Regions from separate parts of the Arthrobacter sp. NPDC080073 genome, predicted to be linked through region 2. Evidence: riboswitches for the same ligand, from Rfam matches in the RefSeq annotation. Region 2 holds a riboswitch; the other holds the start of a gene.
The links. Region 2 has a riboswitch for cyclic di-AMP ahead of AB0O52_RS11305 (hypothetical protein). Riboswitches for the same ligand answer to the same signal wherever they lie in the genome.
Positions count from the first base shown of each region.

Region 1: another riboswitch for cyclic di-AMP. It lies ahead of AB0O52_RS16005 (NlpC/P60 family protein); the one in region 2 lies ahead of AB0O52_RS11305 (hypothetical protein).

Region 1 is NZ_JBFBKR010000014.1:57,488-62,193, forward strand. It holds gene AB0O52_RS15985 (molybdopterin molybdotransferase MoeA) at 1-300, opposite strand, end outside; gene AB0O52_RS15990 (DUF6457 domain-containing protein) at 297-584, opposite strand; gene AB0O52_RS15995 (NTP transferase domain-containing protein) at 616-1,308, opposite strand; gene AB0O52_RS16000 (HNH endonuclease) at 1,346-1,846, opposite strand; gene AB0O52_RS16005 (NlpC/P60 family protein) at 2,096-2,860, opposite strand; cyclic di-AMP (ydaO/yuaA leader) riboswitch at 2,865-3,047, opposite strand; gene AB0O52_RS16010 (M23 family metallopeptidase) at 3,178-3,996, opposite strand; cyclic di-AMP (ydaO/yuaA leader) riboswitch at 3,999-4,208, opposite strand; gene AB0O52_RS16015 (metal-dependent transcriptional regulator) at 4,335-4,706, opposite strand, start outside.
Region 2 is NZ_JBFBKR010000008.1:65,506-70,211, forward strand. It holds gene AB0O52_RS11290 (hypothetical protein) at 1-159, opposite strand, end outside; gene AB0O52_RS11295 (response regulator transcription factor) at 398-1,138, shown strand; gene AB0O52_RS11300 (HAMP domain-containing sensor histidine kinase) at 1,151-2,629, shown strand; cyclic di-AMP (ydaO/yuaA leader) riboswitch at 2,771-2,967, shown strand; gene AB0O52_RS11305 (hypothetical protein) at 2,970-3,713, shown strand; gene AB0O52_RS11310 (glycosyltransferase) at 3,876-4,706, shown strand, end outside.

The DNA.
Region 1 (4,706 bases), on a different contig from region 2:
GGCCCCCGGGGGGATCAGGCCGCCGGTGACGATCGGGCTCGCTTGGTGCGGGGCAAGCCGATGGCCGGGCTCCGCTAGGATCCATGGGCCGCTGCCGTTGACTGCCCAACCGTCCATCGCGGAGGACGCGTAGTGAGGCAGGTCCTGCAGGGCGTGCACATCAGCGGCCAGGGTCCTGCCGAGGGCGTCCTTCAGCGCAACGGGTGCGGCGGGAATGGGAGTGGCACTATCGAAGGCTAGTTGCCGCGCCTCGGCCCACAAGTGGTCGGCATGCGGGACATGCCCGGGGGCTTCGGTCATCCGGCGCCGGTTCCCGGGTTCGTGTAGTCCTTCGCGAGAGTGCGTGCAAGGCCCATGGCGGCATCCATCGACGCGGCTTCAGTCGCTTTCCCGGAGCCCGCAGCAAGTCCGGCGGCGAAGCCCGCAATGAAAGTGGTCAAGGGAGCTGCCGGCCGGACCACGGAATGGGCTGCAACGCCTGCCAGGGACAGGATCTCGTTGATGTCGATCTCGACGTCTTCGAGCTCATAGGCTTGCAGCAGGCTCCGGCACCATTCCTCGAGCGTTTCTTCCTGGCTCTTCATGATCGGCCTCCACTGTCCGGTACAGCTGTTATCACGGCAGGTCGCCGTCCACTCCAAGCGCCGCGGCGTCGTCCCAGGTATCCACGTCATCGGTGGACCCTGCGGGTACAGGCACTGCCAGCAGATCAAGCCTAGCAAGCAGGCCGAACACCGCGATGTTGGCGAGTCCACCTTGTTCTTCCGCAGCCCGCACTTCCCGTTGCAGCGCGGATACGCGGTAGATCCCGAGCAGGGGCTGTTTCCGACCGTCGGCAGATACGGATAAGGCCCCTTCCACGTCCTGGCGGCTTGCCAGTTCCCGGAGCAGTACCGGAAGGGCGTCGGCGGCCAGGGGCATATCGCAGGCCATGACGAGTACCCAGGGCGCGTGCTTCGCGGACGGCCTCTGGCCACCCTGCGTTTCGCCGTCTTGCGCTTCGCCATCCTGCGCTTCCCCGTCTTGCGCTTCACCGTCTTGCGCTTCCCCGTCTTGCGCTTCCAGCGCGGCGAGTCCGGCGGCGATCGCGGCGGCCGGTCCGGCGTAGGGCGGGTCTTCGCGTGCGGTCAAGGTGCCGTCCGGCAAAGTGCCGGGATCCGGCCCGACGACGACGACCCTCCCGGCACCGCGCACGGCCGCCACGGCGCGCTGAAGCAGCGTGGCGCCGTCGTACCTCAACCGGGCTTTGGGCACGCCGCCGAGGCGGGAGGACTTGCCACCCGCCAATATCACCGCATCAAAGTCCACCCGCCCAGATTACCCGGGAAGCGGGCTCGATTCCGGTTCAGGCCGCCGATTCAGGCAGGAGGAAGGGATCCCATGCGGGCGCAGGTTTCTCAAGCTCCTTGATCTGCCAGATAGTCCCGGTGGGCGCCGCAGGAGTGAACCTCAGTTTCCAGCCCATTTCGGCCGGAGTGTGGTCACTCTTGGCGTTGTTGCAGCGCAAGCACGCTGCCACCAGGTTTTCCCAGGAATCCGCGCCGCCCCTGGATTTGGGGTGGACGTGGTCAATGGTGTGGGCTGCTTTCCCGCAATAGGCGCAACGGTGGCCGTCGCGGCGCAAGACGCCGCGGCGTGTAACCGCCGTGATGGTGTTGTACCTCGGCCGGATGTAGCGATTGAGCAGAATCACGGACGGACGTCCGAGAATCTCCTGTGGCCCGACGACAGGCTCGTCGCCTTCGGCCACTACGCTCGCTTTTCCGGTGAGCACAAGGACCAGCGCCCGGCGGAAGGTTACTACCGCCAGCGGTTCATATCCAGCATTCAGAACGAGTGTGCGCATGCACGTACCTCTTCACGGCCGCACCCGTCAGGGGCGCGAGGGCCGGCTGCCCTCTGCATGTACGGGCTGTGGATCGACAACCTAAGAGTAAACACCCGGAGGCCGGATCACCGAATCCTTGCGGGAGTTCAGGCACAGTGTCGGTCAAAGTTCACGTGCCGGACACGTTAGCGCATGCTGGTTAAAACAGAACATCCCCGCGGGCGGACCAGCGGGGATGTTCCAGTGAAGCTATGTAGCCGGAGCTATTTAGCCACCAACGCGGATGAAGACCGGGCCGGAGCCGACGTTGACGCTGTACAGGGCGGTGGTGCCGCCGTTCCAGCCGCCGTGGACCGCCATGCCGTTGCCGACATAAACGGCGATGTGGGCCATGCCCATGCCACCGTTCTGGTAGTAGACCAGGTCTCCCGGCTGCGCTTCAGCAGCGCTGACCGTACGGCCAAGGGAGAGGTAGTCTGCCGGCCAGCCGTGGAAGTTGATGCCAACAGCGGCCAGCGAGTTCGAAGCCAGGGCGGTGCAGTCCTGGGCAACGCCAAGCTGGGCGTAGGCTGCGGCAGCAATTGCTGCGCCCTTGCCGCTGGCAACCTTCGTTACAGGCGAAACAGCAGCGGTGACAGAAAGCGTCGAGGAGCCGGTAGCGGCACCCGTTGCAGCCTGCGGAGCCGGAGTAGCTTCCTGCGTGGCAACCGGAGCTGCGACAACCGGAGCAGCTTCGGTGGAGACCGCCGGGCGCTCGTACTTGATAGCGACGGAGGAGTCGGCGGAAATGCTTGCTTGGGCGATCGACTGGACTTCCAGGGCGGAGGTCGAAGTGGACTCGCGGGGGACGTTGGTTTCTGCAGCGTTGGCTGCGATACCGCTAGTGAGCACCAGACCGGAAGCAGCTGCGATAACGGCTGCCTGACGGCCTACGCCACCGGCATTGCTGCCGACAGTCTTAGCGATAACGGCAAGCGAGTTGGTCTTGGTGACCGCGGCACGGTGGCGCGCAACAGTAGAGCGTGAAGACACGTAAGAGGCCTCTCCCTATGCCCGCGAGGTAAGCTGTCGGATTCGGATGGGAGTCATCCGGCCACACTTCTCCCTCTCGGAAGTTGTGCGACTTAACCCCAAGGCCATCGGTGAAGATGACCAAAAGTGGGTCCCCCGCCTCTGCCAGACGATGTTTTGCGAACGGAACCTCGAGCAGTGGCAGAGCTAGGCAATCCACTCGAGTGCATCAACTCTCTAAAAGTTGATGCGTCTTAGACGGTACATGAGTTTTGGCTGAATGTCACATTCAGGTCACGGAGCGTGACAAGCATTCGAGAGGCTTCCATCGGATTGGCTTACAGCCAGCCCAGGGGGTCAACGACGTCGCCGTTGACCATGACTTCAAAATGGAGGTGGCAGCCGGTAGAGGCCCCGGTGGTGCCGCTCAGCGCAATGACATCGCCACGGCTGACCGTTTGGCCCACTTGGACGTTGAACGACGACAAATGGTTGTACGTGGTTTCCAGGCCGTTGCCATGGTCCACCACAACGCGGTTTCCGCCGCCATACGGATGCCAGCCGGCGAAAGTGACCTTTCCGGCCGCGGCGGCATGGACCTGGGTGCCGCACTGGGCCACGAAGTCCTGGCCCCGGTGGAACTCCCCCAAACCGCCCGTGATGGGATTCACGCGGTACCCGAAAGGCGAGGCCGTGGTCAGGGTGTCCAGCGGCGCGCCCAGGGTGCCCTTGGAGGACGATGTCTTGATGGTGCCGACGGACTGCGCGCTCAAGAGCTGCTTGAGCTTGCTGTCAGGATCCGCCGTGGTGGAAACCGCAGCACGGCTGAAGTCGATCGTGGCGCTTGGGGCGGCCGGAATCTCAGGCTGGGTGCCTGCAGCCGAGGCGGCCTGGCTTGAGTCGGCCGTGGCCGTCATGGCGCCGGTGCCCGGCATGGCGACCGTCAGGATGAGGCCCGTCGTGGCAAGGGCCACTCCGGCCTTCTGTCCGGCCCCGCTCGCCGCGGCGAACTCGGCCATCTGCCGGAAAGGACCCTTGCGGCGGCGAAGTTCGCGATGGGGATCGCGGGGCCGCTCGTGCTCGACGGCGTTCGTGCTCCGCAGCTCAGCAGTAGGACCGGACGCGCGCCTGCGGCCCCTGGTGTTCTGCGTGGTCAAGGTTTTCCTCTCTGGCAAGCCTGCGAAGTTAGCTGTCGGATTCGGGCCAGAGAGATCGTGGACCCGGTCCGCGCGAAGGGCGCGAAGCGCAGGTCCACCCGAAGGGGGTCCCGCACTGTTTGCACTTCCGCTGCGGACTTCACCCCAAGGCCGTCTTTCGACAGCCGATGGTGGTTCCTCCGCTTCTGCCAGTGAATGGACTAATCCACCTGATCCGCTGGCAGAACTCGGCTTCGGATCAGGTAACGCTTTGGTATCGGCGCCAGTAACAAACTATAGGGGATGAAGCCCCCGCGGTAATAATTTCGTTATCTTTGCCGGCCGCCTCGCCGGGCCGGCTAGGCGACCGTGACAAAGACGTGCGAGGCAACCTCAGGCGGCAGCTCAAGCGCGCCGTCGATATTGGGCACGCGAACGGAGATGTACTCCCCCACGCGTTCCAGGGACACCCTCGCGCCGGGGCGGATCCCGCCCTCGTCGAGCTGGAGCAGAAGTTCCGGTTCCACCTGGATCGGTTCAGCCAGCCGGCTGACGGTGACCCGGTTTTCAGGTGAGTATTCGTTCATGGCATCAACAAGGTTGACCACGCCATCCGTAAAGGCATGGGACGCGGCTCCGCCCAGCGCCTCCAGTCCGGGAATGGGGTTGCCATAGGGCGATTCCGTGGGGTGGTCCAGCAGCTCGTAGAGCCGGCGTTCCACGCGTTCGCT
Region 2 (4,706 bases):
GCTCGCCGGCGGATGCGGTGCACCCCACCCGGCACCCCACCCCGCGGCAGGTTCCCCGGCTAAGGGCTGCCCGGAATCATCAAGGGGGCGGATCACCGGCTGCGGGTGCCCGTTCTCCGGCTCGGAACCAGGTACGGAGGGGTTGTTTTGCTGATCCATGGTGTTCTCCATCGAAATCGGGACTGTTTGCTCGTGGTTGTGCTTGTCCCAAACAGCGTCAGCCGCTTTGCTGTGCATTGGCTGTGCCGAACTGCAGGCTTGCCTGTGACCTCCCGCAGTGCGGGTCGGATGCTCCCCGAACCGGCTCAACCTCTGGACAGGTGGCTAGGCTGGGACTCACAGGGTGCTCACAGCAACGGCAAAGCACTGGCAAACCGGCAGATTGGAGAGTTGTCCTATGGCATCCTCGCACTCCATGACCAACAACCTTCCGCAGCTCAGCCACCCGGACGGTTCCCCCATCCGTGCCCTTGTGGTGGACGACGAACCCAGCCTCGCCGAGCTCATGAGCATGGGCCTGCGCATGGCGGGTTGGTCGGTGGCGGTGGCAGGCGACGGTCCCGCCGCAGTAAAGCTCGCCAAGGACTTCCGGCCGGATGTCCTGGTACTGGATGTGATGCTTCCGGGGTTCGACGGCGTGGAGCTGCTGGGCAGGATCCGCGCCTTTGCGCCTGAGGTGCCTGCGCTCTTCCTCACCGCGAAGGATGACGTGCAGGACCGGATCGTCGGCTTGGCCGCCGGTGGCGACGACTATGTCACCAAGCCCTTCAGCATGGAGGAAGTCCTGCTGCGGCTGCACCGGCTGGTCCAGCGCTCGGGAGTGGCCGCCATGGACACGGCGGAACTGGTGGTGGGTGACTTGACCCTGAACGTGGACACCCGTGAAGTTACCCGCGCCGGCGAAGACATCCCGCTCACGGCAACCCAGTTCGAGCTCCTGCGCTACCTCATGGAAAATCCCAAGCGCGTGGTCAGCAAGGCCCAGATCCTGGACCGCGTGTGGGACTACGACTTCGGCGGGCAAGCCAACATCGTAGAGCTTTACATCTCATACCTGCGCAAGAAGATCGAGGCCAACCACCCGCCCATGATCCACACGGTGCGTGGAGCAGGCTACGTCATCAAGCCCGCCGAATAGCCGGGGCTCCGAATGTCCGCACTCTCCGGTATCCCCCGCCAGACCGACCACAGCTGGTTCAATCCTTCAACCTGGCACTTGCGCACGCGCTTGATCCTTCTCTCGATGGCACTCCTCGTGGCCATCTGCGGTGCCGTCGGGGTGGTCAGCTACGCCTCCATGGATGTGTTCCTCACGAAGCAGCTGGACCAGCAATTGATGCAGGCCTCCCATGGCCGCCCGCCGCAAGGCAATCCTGGCGGCCGTCCGGATCCCTTGGATCCCCGGGGCCAGAGCATCGGCACGCTGAATGCCCGCATTCTTGCCGGTCGGGTGAGCAGCGATGCAGGATTCTTGTCCTCCGACGCCACCCGTGCTCCGTTGTCGCCCGGCGACGCTCAAATCCTCTCGGCGCTCCCCCCCGATGGCCGCCCGGTTGATCGCACCCTGTCCAATGGCGGCTACCGGCTCGTGGCCACCGAAACCCCTTACGGCGATGTTGTCATCACGGGGCTGCCACTCGCCTCGAAGCAGGACACCGAGGCCTCGCTCGTCTGGACCATGGTGCTCGTGTCCTTGGGCGGCCTGGTCCTGATCGGACTGGCCGGAACCGTGCTCATTCGCCGCACCATGCGCCCCCTGGAGCAGCTCTCCGACGTCGCTACGAAGGTATCGAAACTTCCGCTCGACGCCGGTGAGGTGGCACTCGCGGTGCGCGTTCCGGCGTCGGCGGCCCATCCGAGCACGGAAGTGGGAAGCGTCGGCCATGCTTTGAACCTGATGCTGGACAATGTTTCCAGAGCCCTCGAGGCGCGCCAGCAAAGCGAAACAAAGGTGCGCCAGTTCGTGGCCGACGCCTCACACGAACTACGCACTCCGCTGACCGCCATCCGCGGCTATACCGAGCTCTTGCGCATGACGGAGACGTTCACCGAGGACGGTCGCAAGTCACTGGCCCGTGTGCAGAGCCAGTCAGAACGCATGACCACCCTCGTGGAGGACCTCCTCCTGCTGGCCCGGCTGGACGAAGGGAAGGCCCCGGAGTTCACCGATGTGGACCTCACGCAGTTGGTGATCGAGACCGTCAGCGACGAGAAAGTCATGGCCCCGGATCACATCTGGCAGCTCAAGCTCCCGGACGAGCCCCTCATGGTCCGTGGCGACACCACTCAACTCCATCAGGTTTTGGCGAATCTGCTCTCCAATGCCCGCAAGCACACGGAGGCGGGAACCACCGTGGTCACGGGCGTCATGCGTTCGGCCGACGGCAGCGCCGTGGTGACGGTGACCGACAACGGGCCGGGCATCCCGCCTGAATTCCAGGGCAGGATCTTCTCCCGCTTTGCCCGTGCCGACGCCGCCCGCTCGGGTTCCGAGGGCACGTCCGGGCTCGGCTTGTCGATTGTGGAATCCATTGTCCAAGCGCATGGTGGAACCGTCGAAGTGGCATCGCGGGCCGGCCGAACGGAATTTGCGGTGCGGCTTCCGGCGCTCAGGACCGCCACGGCCTGAACGGCCACCCAGGAGGGCGCGACGCCGGTGCGCGGCGAGCGCAAGTCGACGCACCGGCGCCGTGATCTCCGTTACCTAAATGTGACTTGAGCTGAATCCTCCTGTACCGTCGAATAGGTGCGCTGGATAATTCCGGCCACCGCCGGGTAGGCGCCGAGCTCTGCCCCTCCCCGGTGCCCAACAGTCCAGGCAGAGACGGGGGACCCAGGTCTCCGGGCAAGCGCTCATGTTGAGCCAGCCCTAGGGGTGAAGCCGTACCGCCACGATTCCCTGTGGCCACGGCCGGATGACCTCATCCGAATCCGACAGCTAACTCCGCAGGCGTCGAGAGGCAATCACCATGTCTGATTCCAGGAATCAGTCGCGCTCTGTTGCGCGCCACCGCGGCGAACCAGCCCGGAGAAACAAGTCACGTTCCACCTTGAGGCGAGCCGCCTCGAACCTTGGCACCGGCCAGCGCATGGCAGTTGTTGCCGGCGTCGTTGCCGTGTTCCTTGGCGCAGGTGCCGCCACACAGGCCGCCGGACAAGCCATTAATGCCCATGACATGAGCCGTACGTCCGAATCCCGCACGACGGATCACGCAGCCACGCCGTCGGCGAGTGCGAGCACGAGCGCTAGCCCCAAGCCGAGCGCCACGCCGACGCCGAGCCAGGCACCCGCCCCCGCTCCGGCCGCCGTCGCGCCCCAGGCCGCCGCACCGGCCGCACCCGTGGCACCGCCTGCCCCCGTTGCGCCCCCTGCTCCCGCGGCCCCGGCCGCGCCCGTCGCCGTCGATGATCCCTCCGGCGCCCAGGCTTATGCCGCAAGCATCCTGCCCTCGTACGGTTGGGGCCAGGGCGAAATGTCAGCCCTGATCACCCTGTGGAACAAGGAATCGGATTGGCGCACTACTGCCACCAACGCCTCCAGCGGCGCCTACGGGATCGGGCAATCTCTGCCGGGCGACAAAATGGCATCAGAAGGCGCCGACTGGCAGACCAACTACCAGACGCAGATCCGCTGGGGCCTGAACTACATCAAGGAACGCTACGGATCGCCGTCCGCGGCGTGGTCCTTCCACTTGGCCCACAACTGGTACTAAGCCAAAGCCACGCAAAAATATGTTGAGGTCCGTCCCCTTCAGGGGGGCGGACCCCTGCGTTTTTCGTCGAGGCCGGGCGATTCGCCACGCCGGTCATACATCCACAGCCACGTCACAGGTTCCGCCTAAAGCCCTCATATTCTGCAACGGCACTCTGGATACATGACGCTCATCGAATCCACCTCCGGAACCCTGAAGGACCCCGCGGTGGTGCCGCCGGGCCTCCCACTCCAAGCCAACACCCCGCTTAAACGCAGCACGGTGCGGCGCGCCCCCGTGGACACCCACACCGCCATCCCCGTCCTCGATGTCACCATCCCCGTCTTCAACGAGGAACGCGACCTCGAAGAGTGCCTGCGCAGGCTGCACGGCCATTTGCGCGAATCCTTCCCGCATGGCTTCCGCATCACCGTGGCGGACAACGCGAGCACGGACAGCACCTTGAAAATCGCCGAACGTGTGGCCAGGGAACTGCCTGAGCTCGCGGTTGTCCATCTTGAGGAGAAGGGACGCGGCAACGCTCTGCGCAAGGTGTGGCTCGCGTCGCCGTCGCCGGTTCTGGCTTACATGGACGTGGATCTGTCCACGGATCTCGCCGCACTGGCTCCCCTTTTGGCCCCGCTGATCTCCGGCCATTCGGATCTCGCCATTGGAACACGGCTGACCCGCAATTCCAGGGTTGTCCGCGGCCCCAAGCGCGAGTTCATTTCGCGCAGCTACAACCTGATGCTGCACTCGTTCATGGGCGCCCGCTTCAGCGATGCCCAATGCGGCTTCAAAGCGATCCGGGCCGACGTTGCGCAGCAGATCCTCCCCCACACCTTGGACAACTCGTGGTTCTTCGACACTGAACTCCTGGTCCTCGCCGAACGCTGCGGCCTCCGGGTCCACGAGGTTCCGGTTGACTGGATCGACGATCCCAATTCAAGCGTTGACTTGGTGCGCACCGCCTTGGCCGACATCCGCGGCATGGTCCGGCTCACCCGGGATCTC